One region of the Microbulbifer sp. S227A genome, then DNA from elsewhere that is predicted to be linked to it. Evidence: riboswitches for the same ligand, from Rfam matches in the RefSeq annotation. Region 1 holds a riboswitch; the other holds the start of a gene.
What was found. Region 1 has a riboswitch for thiamine pyrophosphate ahead of thiD (bifunctional hydroxymethylpyrimidine kinase/phosphomethylpyrimidine kinase). Riboswitches for the same ligand answer to the same signal wherever they lie in the genome.
Positions count from the first base shown of each region.

Region 2: linked by a shared signal. The riboswitch ahead of thiB (thiamine ABC transporter substrate binding subunit) and the one ahead of thiD (bifunctional hydroxymethylpyrimidine kinase/phosphomethylpyrimidine kinase) in region 1 are both predicted to bind thiamine pyrophosphate.

Region 1 is NZ_JBNAFZ010000006.1:178,391-181,794, forward strand. Features, by position in the region: gene ACP15R_RS15700 (FAD-dependent oxidoreductase) at 1-995, opposite strand, end outside; gene thiS (sulfur carrier protein ThiS) at 1-16, opposite strand, end outside; gene thiD (bifunctional hydroxymethylpyrimidine kinase/phosphomethylpyrimidine kinase) at 992-1,801, opposite strand; TPP riboswitch at 1,855-1,954, opposite strand; gene ACP15R_RS15710 (YtoQ family protein) at 2,150-2,599, shown strand; gene mscL (large conductance mechanosensitive channel protein MscL) at 2,749-3,180, shown strand; gene ACP15R_RS15720 (mechanosensitive ion channel family protein) at 3,276-3,404, shown strand, end outside.
Region 2 is NZ_JBNAFZ010000010.1:20,131-23,534, forward strand. Features, by position in the region: gene ACP15R_RS20605 (thiamine/thiamine pyrophosphate ABC transporter permease ThiP) at 1-1,313, opposite strand, end outside; gene thiB (thiamine ABC transporter substrate binding subunit) at 1,289-2,266, opposite strand; TPP riboswitch at 2,300-2,399, opposite strand; gene aroC (chorismate synthase) at 2,568-3,404, shown strand, end outside.

The DNA of each region.
Region 1 (3,404 bases):
TAAGCTGCAATTTCATCCATCACCTCGGGGGTTGTGTTGTCAAAGATCAGTTCCGCCACCATCCGCGCCAACGCCGGGGCCAGCAGGAAGCCGTGGCGATACAGCCCGTTGGCCCGGATCAGGTTGCCGTCGCGGCGGATGCGCGGCAGGTTGTCGGGAAAGGCCGGGCGGCTGTCGACGCCGATTTCTATCACCTCGGCCTCGCCAAACGCCGGGTTCAGGGCATAAGCCGCGCTCAGCAGTTCGAGCATCGCGCGCGCGGTGACATGTCGGCCGGCGCTGCCCTCGATCATGGTGGCACCCAGCATGAAGATGCCGTCGCCACGCGGCACGATATAGAGCGGCACGCGCGGGTGCAGCATGCGGATCGGCCGGCGCAATTCGATGTCCGGGCAGGACAACACCAGCATTTCGCCCTTGACCCCGCGCAGATCGCGCAGGGCATCGCGGGCCTGAAAGCCACGGCAGTCGATGGTCAGCCCGCGCCCGGCATGGGCCTCGGGATCGGCGTCTTCCTGCACGAAGGTGACGCCATCGGAGGCAAGGCCGTCCCGCAGGCGGGCAAGCGCGGTGCGCGGAGCCAGATGCGCTTCGGTTTCAAAGAACAACCCGGTCGCAAAGCGGTTGCCAAGGTCGGGTTCAAGAGTCTCGATCTCGGGGGCCGTGACCTTGCGATACCCGCTGGTGCGGCGTGCAAACCGCACAAGATCCGATTTGTCGCGGCTTGGCGACACCACGAGCGAACCGTTGCGCGAAACGGCACCGGTCTTGGCTGCCCACCAATCCGCGGCTTCGGCCCCAAGGCGCACTACCGGTTCCTCGGCGCTTTCGCCCTCGCAGAACGGGGCCAGCATGCCGCCGGCCCACCACGAACAGGCATGCGGGCCGGGCTGCGCGTGCCGGTCGACCAACGTGACATCGGCCCCCCGGTCGCGCAGGGCGCGCGCAACGCACAGGCCCGCAACGCCGGCCCCTATGATGGTGATCCGGGTCATGACCACTGCGCGTGAAAATGGTGAACCGGGCCATGTCCATTGCCGATATGCAGGTCGTCCGCCGCGCGGATCGCGGATTGCAGATACCCATGCGCCGTTTTCACGGCTCCGGCGAGATCGGCCCCCCGCGCCAGATGCGCCGCAATGGCCGCCGAATAGGTACAGCCGGTGCCGTGGGTGTTGCGGGTATGCACCCGCGTGGCCTCGCAGGTCGCAATCACGCCGGTCGCGTCAATCAGCAGGTCGGTACAGGTTTCGCCGGTGGCATGGCCGGCCTTCATCAAAACGCTGGCCGGCCCCATCGCCACCAGCCGCCGCCCCTGTTCGGCCATTTCGTCGGTCGATTGGGCTTCGGGTTCCCCGAGCAGCCGCGCGGCCTCGGGCAGGTTCGGGGTCAGCACGGTGGCACGGGGCAGGATATGGCGGATCATCGCATCAATCGCCGCGTCCTGCAAAAGCGCATCGCCGGATTTTGCGATCATCACCGGATCGACAACGACAGGGCCGCGATAGGTGCCAAGGCATTGTGCCGTGGCTTCGATGACCGCCGGGGAAAACAGCATTCCGATCTTGATCGCGTCAACCTCGAGATCCGACAGTACCGCCTCGATCTGCGCGGCAACGATCGCCGCCGGGATTTCGTGCACGGCGGTCACGGCGGTCGTGTTCTGCGCCGTCACCGCGGTGATAACGCTGGCCCCATAGGCACCATTTGCGGACATCGCCTTGAGGTCGGCCTGCACGCCGGCACCGCCGCCGCTGTCAGAGCCTGCAATCGTCAGGGCAATCGGGGTCTTGGCGGTCAACGGCACGTCTCCGGTTTGCCGGGGTGCCAACGAGGAAGGGAGTTCATGCGCGGTTGCGCGATCTACCCGTTCCCTACGCCGGAATTGCCCGGATCAGGTTCGACGGGTCGGTGCACGCACCTCTCAGCCCCAAGGGCCCCCCGACGGATGATAGTTTGGCCGCATGCCCCGCCGGGGCCAGGGCGACCTATGACGCCGCGTCAATAGGCCAGCTTTAACCAATTCGCAATGCCCAATCCCCGCGGTGCGGCATCATGGCGGCCCGTCAGATGGCGGTGCGGCGTGCCCGGTTGCCGCCCGTGCAGAGCTGCGATAGGTCTGTGCCGAAGGCAGCAGGAGGCGACAATCATGAGTTTGAACATATATCTATCCGGCGAAATTCACACGGATTGGCGCGAGCAGATCATCGAGGGGTCGCAGGGGCTGGATGTGAGTTTCAACAGCCCGGTCACCGACCATGATGCCAGCGACGATTGCGGGGTCGCGATCCTGGGGGCCGAGCCGAACAAGTATTGGCATGACCACAAGGGCGCGATGGTCAACGCGATTCGCACCCGCAAGGGGCTGGAGGATGCCGATGTCGTGGTGGTCCGCTTTGGCGACAAGTACAAGCAATGGAACGCCGCCTTTGACGCGGGCTATGCCGCGGCGCTTGGAAAATCGCTGATCGTGCTGAACCCGCCCGAGCATCAGCACGCGCTCAAAGAGGTACACGCGGCGGCGCTTGCCGTGGCCGAGGAACCGCGCCAGGTGGTCGATGTGCTGCGGTATGTGCTGACCGGAAAACTGCCGGGCTGACCGTAACAAGGCCCTGAAACTGTCTCCCCTTCGGGCGCTTGAGGGGGAGAAGAGGCCGTGCTTTCCCCCTGACCGCAGCGGGTGTTGCCGGATAGGACTCATATCCATCGCAGGGATGTGATTTCAATTCGAGCTTCATTCTAGGGGAAATGATTGTGATCCAGGAATTCAAGGACTTCATCGCCAAGGGCAATGTCATGGACATGGCGGTTGGTATCATTATCGGTGCGGCCTTTACCGCCATCGTCGGCTCGTTGGTTGCCGACCTGATCAATCCGATCATCAGCCTGTTCCTGGGCGGTATCGATTTCGCGGGGCAATATGTCTTGCTCGGCGAGGGCAGTTTCGCCTCGATCGCCGAAGCCGAAGAGGCCGGTGCCGCCGTCTTTGCCTGGGGCCGTTTTGTCATGGCGGTGATCAATTTTCTTATCATCGCCTTTGTCGTTTTCCTTCTGGTCAAGGCCGTCAACCGTGCCAAATCGATGGCCGAAAAGCCCAAGGAAGAGGCACCCGAAGAACCCGCTGGTCCAAGCGAGATCGATCTGCTGATTGAAATTCGCGACTCTCTCAAAAAGCAATAAAAATACCACTCACGCGAATGGAAAGGGCTTGCCTCTGGCAGGCCCTTTTTCTTTAACCGGGGCAGGAGTTAACAAAACAACAAAAGGCAGAAGACATGGAACAATTGATGGACCAATTGGGCGGCTTCGGTCCGCTTGTTCTGAATGCGGCCAAGGCACTGGCCGTCCTGATCGTCGGCTGGATGTTTGCCGGTGGCCTGTCGGGCTTTGTGCGCAGACGGGTG
Region 2 (3,404 bases), on a different contig from region 1:
AGCAGGACCCGGTACAGAAACGGCCAGCCCGCCATGCCCAGCGTCAGCGCCAGACGCCCGTTGCGGTCGATTACCTGCCGCGCGCGAGGCACAAGGATGCGCAGGGCAAAGGGCAGCGCCATCACCCCGTTGACCAGGGCCGTCACCGGCAGCGACAACAGGGACGGATCGACAAACGGATAAACCACCACGAAAAACCCGGTGCCGATCACCAATGGCGACGCGGCCAGCCCGAGCAGCCCGGAAAACTCGACAAAGGCCCCCCGCCCAAGCGCCACCGTCACCGCCATGGGCAGCGCCAGCGCCAGCGTCACCAGCGTGCTGATCGCCGCCACCAAGACCGAGTTCAGGGTGGCGGCAAACACGCTGGCAGGCAGGCCGAACAACCCGGCCAGCCCCGACAGGACGATGGCGGCCAGCGGCATCAACAGGAACCCGGCGGCAAACAGGATGATCGCGCCATCCCCGATGCGGGCGAGCACGCCCTGCGCGTCCCAGCGTTGCACCGGCCGGTCCAGCCCGCCACCAAACCCGTCGCCCCGAGAGCTTCGCAACGCAACCATCGCGGCAATACCGGTCAACAGGATCTGAATGCAGGACAGCAGCGCCGCCCGTCCGAGATCGAAATCGAACCGGAACGCCTGGTAGATGGCAAGCTCGATCGTCGTGGCCCCTGGCCCGCCGCCCAGTGTCAGGGCCACGGCAAAGCTGGTCAAGCAGATCGCGAACACCACGGCGAGAACACTGGGCGCGATCTGCCGCAGCATCGGTCGTTCCAGCAGCCGCCACATGGCACGCGGCCCGGCCCCCAGCTGCGCGGCCAGGCGAAACCGTTCCGCCGGGATTTCCTGCCAGCCTTGCAGGATCAGCCGCGTCGCCAAGGGCAGGTTGAAAAACACATGCGCCAGCACCACCCCGTGCAGCCCATAGATCTGCAACGGCGGCAAGCCGGCCCAGCCAAGCAGGATGCTGATCCAGCCATTGCGCCCGAACACCGCCAGCAGGCCCAGCACCGCGACGATCACCGGCAGGATGAAGGGTGCGCCCAACAGCGCGATCAACACCCGCCGCCCCGCAAACCGCCGTCGGGCAAGCGCCCGCGCCACCGGGATGGCAAGCGCAACGCTGCACCCGGCCGATAGCGCGGCCTGCAATATCGTAAACCGCACGGCGGCCCAATCCGATGGTCCCATGCCACGCCCGGCCTCGGCACGCAGGGCCACCGCGATCAACGCCCCCAGGATCAGCGCCGCGACAATCGCCGCCGCGCCAAGCCCGCCGCGATGCCCTATTGGCTGAGCGCGCCCAGCCATTCCGCCAATGCTTCATCCCGCAGCGCCGCCGCGTCCTGCGCGGGCACGATCAGCGCCTTGCCCGGCTGCGCCAGCGTCTCGAACCCCTGCGGCAGCCCCTCTGCCGGCATCACCGACGGGTACATCCAGTTGGTGGTCGGTATCACCGACTGAAAGGCGTCCGTCACCATGAATTGCAGAAACGCCTCGGCCAGGTCCGGCTGGTCCGAATTGGCCAGCTTGGCGGCCACTTCGATCTGCATGTAATGGCCTTCTTCGAATACGGCTGCGGCCTTGCCGGCATCCTCTTCCGCGATCAGATGATAGGCCGGCGAGGTGGTATAGGACAGCACCATGTCCGCTTCACCGTCCAGGAACAGCCCATAGGCCTCGCTCCACCCCTTGGTCACCGTCACGATATTGTCCGCCAGCCCCTGCCAGATTGCCGGGGCCTCGTCGCCATAGGCGGCCTTGACCCACATCAGCAGACCCAGCCCCGGCGTCGATGATCGCGGGTCCTGGATGACGATCCGGGCTTCACTCTCTCCGAGCGCGCGGAAATCCGACGGGGCGGCGGCATCCGCCTGGTGCACAAAGGCAAAATATCCCCAGTCATAGGGTACAAATACCGGATCGGCCCATGGCACGGGCAGCGCATATTCCGCGCTCACCGCATGTTCCGCGAACAACCCGGTTTCCGCCGCCGCCGCGGTGAGGTTGGTGTCCAGCCCCAGAACCACATCCGCGTCGCTGCGCGCCCCTTCCAGCTTCAGACGCGCCAGCAGCGCCGCACCATCTCCAGCCCCCACCAGCTTCAGATCACACCCGCAGGTCTCTTCAAATGCCGCCTCGATGGCCGGGCCTGGGCCCCATTCCGAAACGAAACTGTCATAGGTGTACACGGTCAGTTCCGGTGTCCCGGCGCTCGCCGCCGTGGCACAGCAAACTCCCGCAGCGATCGCGAGATACTTCATGGCATCCTCCCTTTGCGGCGATGGGCAGGGTTGGAAGGATGTCCAGACCTTTCCTACGCCGGTACGAGCCGGTTCAGGTTCAACGGGTCCGCGTCGCGCGTCTCAGCCGTCCAGGGCACCCCGAGGTGTCCGGAACCCTAGTTCGCGCCCCGGCGAATGACAAGCACACAGCCGCTTCATCTTTGTCGAAATACTCCGGGGGAGCCGCCCGCAGGGCGGCGGGGGCAGCGCCCCCTTGCCAGACAACCGCTTGCGACGCCCCCTTCCCCCGGCTAAAGCACGAGCCAAAAGGAGCCCGCCCATGTCGATCAACAGCTTTGGCCACCTGTTCCGCGTCACCACCTGGGGCGAAAGCCACGGCCCCGCGCTCGGGGCGACTGTTGACGGTTGCCCGCCGGGCGTGCCGATCGACGAAACGATGATCCAGCATTGGCTCGACCGTCGCAAACCGGGACAGAACAAATACACCACCCAGCGGCGCGAACCGGACCAGGTGCGCATCCTCTCCGGCGTGTTCGAGGGTCAGACCACCGGCACTCCGGTGCAGCTGATGATCGAGAACACCGACCAGCGCAGCAAGGATTATGGCGACATCAAGGACAAGTTCCGCCCGGGCCATGCCGACATCACCTATTGGCAGAAATACGGCATCCGCGACTATCGTGGCGGCGGGCGCTCTTCGGCGCGCGAAACCGCGTCGCGAGTTGCGGCGGGGGGCCTTGCCCGCGAGGCGATCCGGGCGCTGGTGCCGGATGTCCAGATCACCGGCTACATGGTGCAGATGGGCGAACACGCCATCGACCGCGCACGGTTTGACTGGTCCCAGATCGAGTCGAATCCGTTCTGGACCCCCGACGCACAGGCGGCCGAGACCTGGGCCGCCTATCTCGATGACCTGCGCAAATCCGGCAATTCGGTCGGCGCGATCATCGAGATTGTCGCCCGGGGCGTGCCCGCGGGGCTGGGGGCGCCGGTCTATGGCAAGCTCGATACCGACCTGGCCGCCGCGATGATGAGCATCAACGCGGTCAAGGGCGTCGAGATCGGCGAGGGCATGTCGGCGGCGATGCTGACCGGCGAGGCCAATGCCGACGAGATCTTCATGGGCCAGGGTGGCCCGAGATACAGCTCGAACCAC